Regions from separate parts of the Agrobacterium tumefaciens genome, predicted to be linked through region 1. Evidence: riboswitches for the same ligand, from Rfam matches in the RefSeq annotation. Region 1 holds a riboswitch; each other region holds the start of a gene.
What was found. A riboswitch is a leader RNA that binds a small molecule or an ion and turns the genes downstream of it on or off. The one in region 1 is predicted to bind thiamine pyrophosphate.
Positions count from the first base shown of each region.

Region 2: another riboswitch for thiamine pyrophosphate. It lies ahead of CFBP6623_RS16675 (ABC transporter permease); the one in region 1 lies ahead of thiC (phosphomethylpyrimidine synthase ThiC).
Region 3: another riboswitch for thiamine pyrophosphate. It lies ahead of thiB (thiamine ABC transporter substrate binding subunit); the one in region 1 lies ahead of thiC (phosphomethylpyrimidine synthase ThiC).

Region 1 covers NZ_CP039903.1:2,434,806-2,438,077, reverse strand. Annotated here, with positions in the region: gene CFBP6623_RS12310 (amino acid--[acyl-carrier-protein] ligase) at 1-180, opposite strand, end outside; gene CFBP6623_RS12305 (acyl-CoA dehydrogenase family protein) at 185-1,366, opposite strand; gene CFBP6623_RS12300 (acyl carrier protein) at 1,366-1,617, opposite strand; TPP riboswitch at 1,800-1,911, shown strand; gene thiC (phosphomethylpyrimidine synthase ThiC) at 2,006-3,272, shown strand, end outside.
Region 2 covers NZ_CP039904.1:317,243-320,514, reverse strand. Annotated here, with positions in the region: gene CFBP6623_RS16680 (ABC transporter substrate-binding protein) at 1-829, opposite strand, end outside; gene CFBP6623_RS16675 (ABC transporter permease) at 826-1,611, opposite strand; TPP riboswitch at 1,740-1,842, opposite strand; gene CFBP6623_RS16670 (hypothetical protein) at 1,869-2,090, shown strand; gene CFBP6623_RS16665 (DUF6538 domain-containing protein) at 2,156-3,272, shown strand, end outside.
Region 3 covers NZ_CP039903.1:2,590,868-2,594,139, forward strand. Annotated here, with positions in the region: gene thiP (thiamine/thiamine pyrophosphate ABC transporter permease ThiP) at 1-784, opposite strand, end outside; gene thiB (thiamine ABC transporter substrate binding subunit) at 804-1,817, opposite strand; TPP riboswitch at 1,855-1,965, opposite strand; gene CFBP6623_RS13030 (VOC family protein) at 2,010-2,402, opposite strand; gene CFBP6623_RS13035 (ABC-F family ATP-binding cassette domain-containing protein) at 2,494-3,272, opposite strand, start outside.

The DNA of each region.
Region 1 (3,272 bases):
GCCAGGCGGAAAACGGATCGCTTCGGCACCATCGGCAGCGCCCGTGCGGTCAATCAGCCGCTCGAATGCGGCAATGACGTCCTCGAACTGGCCGCTGCGTCCATAAAGACCGTCCACACCCGTTTCAATCAGCAGGCCTTCTTCGAACAGTCGATCGAGGAACGATGTTTGCATGTCCATGGTCTTATCCCAAGAGGCTGGTGTCCTGCTTGTGAACCAGCAGGAGATTGGCGGAATTGCCGAGAATACGGTCGTTGGAAATCATCAGGCGCGCGGAGTGCGCGTCGCGCAGGTGGCGGCCGATGCTATAGGGCGTGCCGTTCTTGTAACCCATGATGCCGCAGACCAGCATGGCGTGGTCGATGATCTCGAGAATGGTTTCCGAAGAGCAGATCTTCACATTGTTCATGGCAACAGCAAAGGCCATGGACATCAGTTTTTCGGCATCGCTCTTGGTGTCCTCGTAAGCCTTGATGCCGGCGATGATGTTGGATTTCACAACCTGCAGCTTGGTGGAAACCTCGGCAAGCCGGATCGCGCCGGGAGGGGCGGTGCCGGGTGATTTGCGTGCCGCCGCTCTGACGAAAGACTGGGCGCGCAGCACAGCATCCGAGGCGATGCCATACCAGACGGCGCTCCACAGGAGATGCGAGCTTGCAAGCATGGATTGCGCGGCGATTTCCGCGAACGGCTTCGGGAAAATTTGCGCCGCCGGCGCTTCACCTCGGAACAGAAAGCCGTCCGAACAGGTGCCGCGCATGCCGAGTGTATCCCAGACATGGGTCTTTTCGAGCGTGTACTGGTTTTTCAGGAAAACGGTCATCACCTGATCGGCCGGCGCGGCATCCTTGTGGGCGCGCGAGGTGATGAGGATCGCATCGGCATTGCTGCCATAGGAAATGACGGTGGCATCCTTTTCCAGCCGGCAAAAGTCGCCTTCGACCTCGATCGCGCAGATGGAGTTGCGCAGATTGCCGCCAATGCCGCCTTCGGTGGTGGCCGAGCCGAGCAGAAGCTGTTCGCTGGCGATGCGTTGCATGAACTCCGCATGCCACGCGCTTGCCTCGCCGTGTTCCACCAGGCTGGACAGCTTGATATGATGCATGGCGAAAATCATTGCGGTTGCCGAACAGGCCTGGCCGAGCCGGGCGCAGATATCGGCGATTTGCTGCAGGGATGCGCCTTCGCCGCCGAGGGAGGCGGGGACCTGGATGCCCAGCAGGCGTTCCTGCCGCAATGCATCGACAGCTTCCTGCGGGAAGCGGCCGGTGACATCCACTTCGTCTGCATGTTTGGCGGCAATGGTCGCGACACGGCCCGCGCGCGCGGACAGCGTTTCATCCTGCGGCGCTACGGTCACGTTCATCAGGCAGCCTCTTTACCATCCAGAATGAGCTTAACGGTGTCTTCAATGGCCTTGATGCTGGCGAAGGACTTGCGGTTCAGCAGATTGTCGGGAAACTCGATATCGAATGCTTCCTCGATACCCAGCATCAATTGCACCGATGCAAAGGAAGAAAGGCCTGCCGCATAAAGATCTGCTTCATCTGCAATCGTATCGACGGGGGTGGGAAGCTGGCCGAATTTTGCCAGTATTTCACGAATAGTCGCATTCATTCCGACGTATCTCCAATGAAATTAACATTAGGAAGGTTTGTGCTTATCGTTATGTCCCAAACGATAATATTCACCTAAACCGTTAGGTTAATTACAACTAACGGCAGCATGCGCCATTCCCGCACCTTTGCCAAGCGTTGATCGGCGGCCTTGACAAAAGGCGACCGGTGTTTTTTCCTGTGGCCATTCACCAGGGGTGTCCCGTCAAGGGGCTGAGATTCTGCTTTCATGCGCAGTGACCCGTTGAACCTGATCCAGTTCATACTGGCGTAGGGACGGTGCAAAGACCGACGGTCGGCTGGCGTGTGCAATGCGCTGTCGGCGCTGCGGTATTTTCCATCATTCCGGCTCGAACTGGGTCTCCACTGTCAAACTTTGGAGCCTCAAGATGAATATCGCTGCCAAGAATCTTCCGCTTTCGGTCACCACCGGACCGCATGCTGCTTCCACGAAAATCCACAAGCCAGGGATCCTGCATCCGCACATCCGCGTGCCGATGCGCGAGATCGCGGTTCATCCGACAGCCGGCGAACCGCCGGTGACGGTTTACGATTCCTCCGGCCCCTATACCGATCCCACACATCCCGTTCTGATTGAAAAGGGTCTGCCGCGACTGCGCCACGACTGGGTCATGGCGCGCGGCGATGTCGAGACTTATGAAGGGCGGCACGTCAAGCCGGAGGATAACGGCTTTGCCACCGGCGAGCGCCTGACGCCCGAATTTTCCGTGCGCCACCAGCCACTCAGGGCGACGGCCGGCAAGGCGGTGACACAGCTTGCTTATGCGCGGGCCGGCATCATTACGCCGGAAATGGAATTCATCGCCATCCGCGAAAATCTCGGGCGCGAGGCGGCAAAGGAGAAGTTGGTCCGCGATGGCGAAAGCTTTGGTGCGCATATACCTGACTACGTGACGGCGGAATTCGTTCGGCAGGAAGTGGCATCAGGCCGCGCCATCATCCCCGCCAATATCAATCATTCGGAACTTGAGCCGATGATCATCGGCCGCAATTTTCTGGTGAAGATCAACGCCAATATCGGCAATTCCGCCGTCACCTCCTCCATGGCGGAAGAGGTGGAGAAGATGGTCTGGGCGATCCGCTGGGGTGCGGATACCGTCATGGACCTTTCCACCGGGCGCAACATCCACAATATCCGCGAATGGATCATCCGCAATTCGCCGGTGCCGATCGGCACAGTGCCGCTTTATCAGGCGCTGGAGAAGGTCAACGGCATTGCCGAGGATCTGAATTGGGAGGTGTTTCGCGACACCCTGATCGAACAGGCGGAGCAGGGCGTGGATTATTTTACCATCCATGCCGGCGTGCGGCTGCATTACATTCCGCTCACCGTCAACCGCGTCACCGGCATCGTCTCGCGTGGTGGCTCGATCATGGCCAAGTGGTGTCTGCATCATCATCGCGAAAGCTTCCTTTATGAGCATTTCGACGAGATTTGCGATATCTGCCGGGCTTACGATGTCTCCTTCTCGCTGGGCGATGGCCTGCGTCCCGGCTCGATTGCCGATGCCAACGACGCCGCACAGTTCGCGGAGCTGGAGACGCTCGGCGAGCTGACACAGATCGCCTGGACGAAAGATTGCCAGGTGATGATCGAAGGCCCTGGTCATGTGCCGATGCACAAGATCAAGGAGA
Region 2 (3,272 bases), on a different replicon from region 1:
TGGCGAAACGCGGCAACGTGTCGAAGAAAGCCTGCTTGTTCAGCGCATCGTCAAGGTTCGGATAGGCCTTGATGAAAAGCTGCCAGGATTCCTGCGGGTGGTTGGTGATGAAGATCGCGGCCTGCTCCACGGCGGAGAGGAAACGCGGCAGGCGGCTGTCTTTTGCGAGATCGCGATGGGTGACGAAGATCAGCTCGTCATAGGCCGGCACGCCATGCTCCTCCGGGAAGAACGAGCGGCCTTCATGGCCTTCGAGCTTCATCTGCGTCAGTTCGAAATTACGGAAACCACCGAGCGTTGCATCCACTTTGCCGGCGATAAGCGATGGTGAGAGCGAGAAATTGACGTTGATGAGTTCGACATCATCCTTCGTCAGCCCGTCCTTTTCCAGCATGCGCTTCAGCATAGCATCTTCAAAACCGGAAACGGAAAAACCGACCTTCTTGCCCTTCAGGTCTTTCAGGCTTTTGATCGGCCCGTCGGCCAGAACCGTGACGGTGTTGAGCGGGGTTTCGACCAGCGTGCCGAAACGCACGAGCGGCAGACCGGCATCGTGATCGAGATAGAGGTTCGGCTGGTAATGCACGCCGATATCGGCCTGTTTCGCCGAGACGAGGCGCGGCACGGCGGAAGGGTCGGCCGGCGGCACCAGTTCCACGTCCAGTCCGGCATCGGCAAACAGACCGCGTTCCCTGGCGATCACCATCGGCGCATGATCGGGGTTCACGAACCATTCGAGCAACACGGTAAGCTTGTCGGCGGCCTGCGATTGCATGGGGGCAAGCGCGGTTGTTGCGGCGATGACGAGGGAAAGAAGCGTTCGTTTCATGGTGCCGAAAGTCTCCGTAAATATCTGAGAGGAATGGTGTGTTCTGTTTCCTTGGCCCAGGGGGCCAGATTGGCGGTCGCCCGGTCGACGATGAGCCGCAGCAGCACCGCCATGACGGCGAGAATGGCCATGGCGGCAAACATCGTGTCGGTCTGCATGCGGGCATTGGACTGGATCATGACGAAACCGAGCCCGGCTGATGCGCCCACCCACTCGCCAATGACGGCGCCAAGCGGGGCGAGTGGGGCGGCCACCCTCAGCCCGGAAATGAGCGACGGCAACGCCAGCGGCACGCGCAGCCGCGTGAGGATCTGCCAGTGGCTCGCCTCCGTCAGCGAGGCGGCATCGAGAATGGCGCGATCCGTGCGGTTCAGGCCATCGGTGAAGGAGGAGGCGACCGGAAAGAAGATGATGATCGCGGTCATCACCACTTTCGAGGCCATGCCGAAACCGAACCAGAGCACGAGGATGGGGGCGAGTACGAAAACCGGAAACGCCTGCAGCACGAGAACCATGGGCCAGACGAGGCGGCCAAGACGCGGGATGGCGGCGACTGTAAAGGCAACGAGGATGCCGGCGGCGATGCCTGCCGCAAGCCCGAACGCCATTTCGCCTGATGTCACCATGGCCTGCCCGAACAGGAAGCCGGGCTGGCGCCAGAAGGCGGCGGCGACATCGGCTGGCGACGGCAGGATATAGCGCGGCGGCGCAAACAGCCACGTGCCTGCCTGCCAGAGAAGCAGCAGAAGGCCGATACCGTTCAATGCATGGGTGGCACGCATGAGCCGGACCTCAGACGCAAACGCACCATGTGCGAAGGACAGAAGGTTTCAGCATCATCATTCGGTCTCCAGATGTGACAATCACGGAGATCATGGCCAAGCGGAGAAGAGAAAGGGCAGCGCCTGAAGGGTGCGACAGTTTCCGTTCCTACGCCGGCATGACCCGGATCAGGTATATAAGGGTTCGGCGCAATGCCGTCTCAGTGCCGCAGCACACCCCTCGGAAGAGGTTGATTTCTTAGGAGAATTCAAAACTCATGTCAAATGTTCTTCTTCTAATGTTCCTTTTTGCGCCGCCGCATCGGCAAATTGCCAATGAAATTGCTAATAAGTCTGCCGGAGCGGTTAAATCAAAAACAAAATACCAGGCGATTTCTAAGTTGTTTTCAAAATATATTTCTATATCTGACTTGCTTTCAAAACGAATTGAAAGTAAAAAATTCAGCATTAGCAAATTTATAGTTGACGAATATTCGTGATCCCGGGTATAGAATTCACAATCGAAGGAGGTTTCTTCCAGTTGCATTGATGAGGTTTTAGTTCCATGATTACGCAAAATTACATTCATAAACGGCAGAACGGTTATTATTACTTCTGCGTCAACATCCCAACGCGATTGCTCTCGTCAACGACGAGACGGCAAATTCTTCGCTCTTTGAGGACCAGAGATTTAGCGACGGCGAAGAAGCGGGTGGCGACGCATGTCGCTCAAATCCTGCCGCTCTTCGATGAAAACCGTCTGCCCGATGAAGCTCATATTGACTACAAGCGGGTTAAGGCAACCGCCGAGAAACTGACCGGAAAGTACGAACCGCATAAGGCAGTTTCCGAACAAACCGTCGATCAGTTGATAGAGCGTATCAATGAAATCGTTGATGTCCGCGCCGTGATGCCGAATCCAAATGTTGTGCAGACCGCTGCTTTAGTCGGCGCAATAGAGACGCCGTCGCTCTCTTGGGTAGAGGCATTCGAAAAATTTAAAGCTCTCTCTTCGGAGAAGGTGAAGGGTAAGAACGAGCTTCAGACAAAACGTTTCTGGCGGCGCTACGAAGTTAAGACCGAAGATTACATCGCTGCGATGGGGGATACTGATGTGCTGAAGATCACCAAGACCGATGTAAAAAAATACCGTAAAGTTTTGAAGGAAAAGATCGATAACGGCGAGTTTCTAAGCAACGAAGCTAATAAGAAGATTAGTTGGCTTGGGGTCATATTGGAAACCGTCTTCGATGAGGAATACGAAGGCAGGGAAAATCCCTTCGCAGGCATCAGGATTTCTGGCTACGAAGACGATGGCAAACGAGCACCGTTCACGGCTACCGAGATATCAGCCGTTACCGAAGGCTTGAAAACGTCAGGCGCACGACCTGAAATCAAAGCTCTTATCCGCATTGGCATGTGTACAGGTGCGAACGCGAAGGAAATCGCGCTACTCACGCCGACCGATATACATCTCGATGCGCCTGATCCGTACATTTCCATTCGCCCCAATGAACTTCGCGGCAAGGTGAAGCGGGGAGGGGCGCGTCACAGAGATGTGCCGCTAGTTGGCGATGCGCTCGCCGCCATGCGTGAATTTCCAATCGGCTTCACTATTTTCCATACGAATGAAGGACCAACTCAGGTCAACTGCGCGATGTCGGACTTTTTCAGGAGGGTCA
Region 3 (3,272 bases), 160 kb from region 1:
GAAAGGCAAGAAGGCCGAGCAGGATTGCGGTAAGGACAATCTGTAAAACTGAAAGCGCAATCGCCCGCTGCGGATCGAAATCGAACCGCAGCGCCTGATAGATCGCCACCTCCAGCGTCGTGGCCGCCGGGCCGCCGCCGAGCAGCAGCACCAGCGTGAAGCTGGTGGCGCACAGCATGAAGACAAGTCCGGCAATGCCGGGAACAAGCCGCGAAATCGCCGGCCATTCGATGAAGCGAAACGTCGAAACCGGCCCCATGCCGAGGCTTGCCGCCATGCGCCAATATTCGCCCGGAATGCGTTCCAGCCCGGCCAGCATCAGCCGCACGCACAGCGGCAGATTGAAGAACACGTGGGCGACAAGAATCCCGGAAAGGCCGTAAATGCTGAAGGGTTGCTCCGCGCCGGCAAAAGCGAGAGCCGTATTCAAAACGCCCTGCCTGCCCCATATGGCGATGATGCCGAAGGCGCCGACGATCACCGGCAAACCCATCGGCACCGCCATCAGCCGGATGATCCATATACGCCCCGGAAAGTCGCGTCGCCGCGCGAGCGCCAACGCCACCGGCAGGCCGAGAACAATGGACAAGAAGGTGGAAAGTGTTGCCTGATAAAGCGTGAAGCGAAGGATACGCAGCGTATAGGCATCCATGATGCTGGCAGCGGATGCGCCGGCATCAAAAGACAGGAGGGCCGCAACGGCGAGCGCCATGAACAGGAAAACGGCGGTAAAGGCCGCCGTCCCGAAAACAACGGATCGCCGGTAATCGCGACGCAGCATCATGGGTAGGTGTGCCTTTTCCTCAATTCATGCTCATGGCGGCAAGCCATTCGTCGACCCAGGCTTTGCGGTTCTTCGCCACCTCTTCCGGGTCCATAAGGAAGGTCTTCTGCGGCACGACGAGTTTGGAAAACGCCTCGGGCAAAGGCTTCGATGTCGCCGCAACCGGCATCATCCAGTTGTTTTCGGGGATCGCATCCTGAAAGCCTGATGTGAGCGTGAAAGCAAGGAACTGCTTTGCCAATTCCTTGTGCGGCGCGTTTTTGAGAAGGCCGGACACTTCGATCTGGATGTAATGTCCTTCGGAAAAAGCCGCGGCCTGATAACGGTCCGTCTTCTCGGCGACCATGTGATAGGCGGGCGATGTGGTGTAGGAAAGCACCATCGGCACCTCACCCTTGGTGAAGAGACCGTAGGATTCCGACCAGCCCGGTGTGACAGTCAGGATGCGTTTCCTGAGCTTCGCCCATGCTTCCGGAGCCTTGTCCCCATATACCGATTTCACCCAGAGAAGTAGCCCAAGCCCCGGCGTGGAGGTGCGCGGGTCCTGAATGGCGATCTTCTGTGAAGGATCGCCGTCCACCAGTTCCTTCAGACTCGTCGGCGGGTTTTTTACCGTCTGCGTGTCATAGACGACCGCGAAATGCCCATAATCATAGGGGACGAAGACATCGTCCTCATAGCCGCCCGGCACCTTGGCCGCCGACGTATCGATGCCGCTGACATCGAAAAGGCCGGTCTGTTTCGCTTCTGCGACGAGGTTGGTGTCGAGACCGATGACAACATCCGCCTTGGACCCAGCCCCTTCAAGTTTCAGGCGGTTGAGCAGCGCCACACCATCCGCCACGCCGACGAAATTGACCGTGCAACCACAAACCTTCTCGAAGGCTTCCTTGACCTTCGGACCGGGTCCCCATTCGGACACGAAGCTCTCATAGGTGTAGACAGTCAGCTCCTGCTTGTCCTGCGCGACGGCAAGGCCGGGCAGAAACACGGAGGCGGCGACGAGGGAATTCAGGAAAAGACGACGGCGCACGGGTATCTCCTCAAAACAAAAAGGGAAATAGCCGCCTGCCTTAAAGCCGTCTAATCCCTCCGCCGGTATGAACCGGATCAGGTTCTTCGGGTTGGCAAGCCTCTCAGCCTTTTGCACGCAAGCACAAAAGACACCCCGTTAGATCAAGATGATGGTGTAGTCCCGCCGTCTGCGATTGGCAAGACAGTGCCGTCAGCCCTGCGCCGTCATATGCACCAGTTCCCAGACGTGACCATCCGGATCCTGAAAACTGCCGGCATACATGAAGCCGTGATCCTGAACGGGTTTCCAGCCGCTGCCACCGGAGGCAAGCGCAGTTGCGATCATCCGGTCGATTTCCTCGCGGCTTCCGGCGGAAAGACAGGTCAGCACTTCGGTGCTACTCTTCGCATCGGCGATATCGCCATTGATGAAATCGCGAAAACGCTCTTCCTGGAGCAGCATCACGAAGATGTTCTCCTCCACGATCATGCAGAGCGTGCGATCGTCGGAATATTCCGGATTGAAGCTGAAACCCAGCGCCGTGAAGAAGTCTCTCGATGTCTCGATATTCTTGACGGGCAGATTGACGAAGATCATGCGCATTTTCTGAATTCCTCCGAACCCGCACAGGAAACGGCAATTCCGCCTCCCTGTCAAAGGCGGATGCCGTTCAATCAGTAAAAGACGATCCCCTTCAGCCTTCCAGTTCCTCGCGCAGCATCTCCAGCTCCAGCCATTCTTCTTCCATGGTTTCGAGCTTTTCACGCAGCTTGGTCATTTCCTGCGCCAGCGTATTGAATGTGGCTGGATCCTTGGTGAAAAGCGCGGGATCGGCCATGCGCTGCTCGCGTTTTGCGATCTCACCCTGGGCTTTTTCCATCTCCTTCGGCAGATTTTCGAGTGCGAATTTCTGCTTGAACGAAAGCTTGCCCTTGGCCTTTGCAGGATCTTGCGAAGCGGAAGTCGAAGGTGCGGCCTTCGCCTTTTCCTGTTTCTCCGCCTTGCGTTTTTCATCTGCCGCGCCCTTGCGCTGCGCCATCATATCAGAATAACCGCCGGCATATTCGATCCAGCGTCCGTCCGGCTGATCCGGATTGGCGGGTGCGATGGTGGAGGTGACGGTACGGTCAAGAAAATCACGGTCGTGGCTGACGAGGATAACCGTGCCGGAAAAGCCCGCAACGATTTCCTGCAACAGATCAAGCGTTTCGATATCGAGATCGTTGGTCGGCTCGTCGAGGATCAGGAGGTTGGTCGGCCGTGCCAGAATGCGCGCCAGAATAAGACGGGCACGCTCGCCGCCAGAGAGGTTGCGGATCGGCGTGCGGGCCTGTTCCGGCTGGAACAGGAAATCCTTCATGTAACCCGTAACGTGCTTCACTTCGCCATTGACCAGCAGATTGTCGCCGCGGCCGTCAGTCAGGTAATGCGCGAGCGTATCGTTGGGATTGAGATCCTCACGCTTTTGGTCGA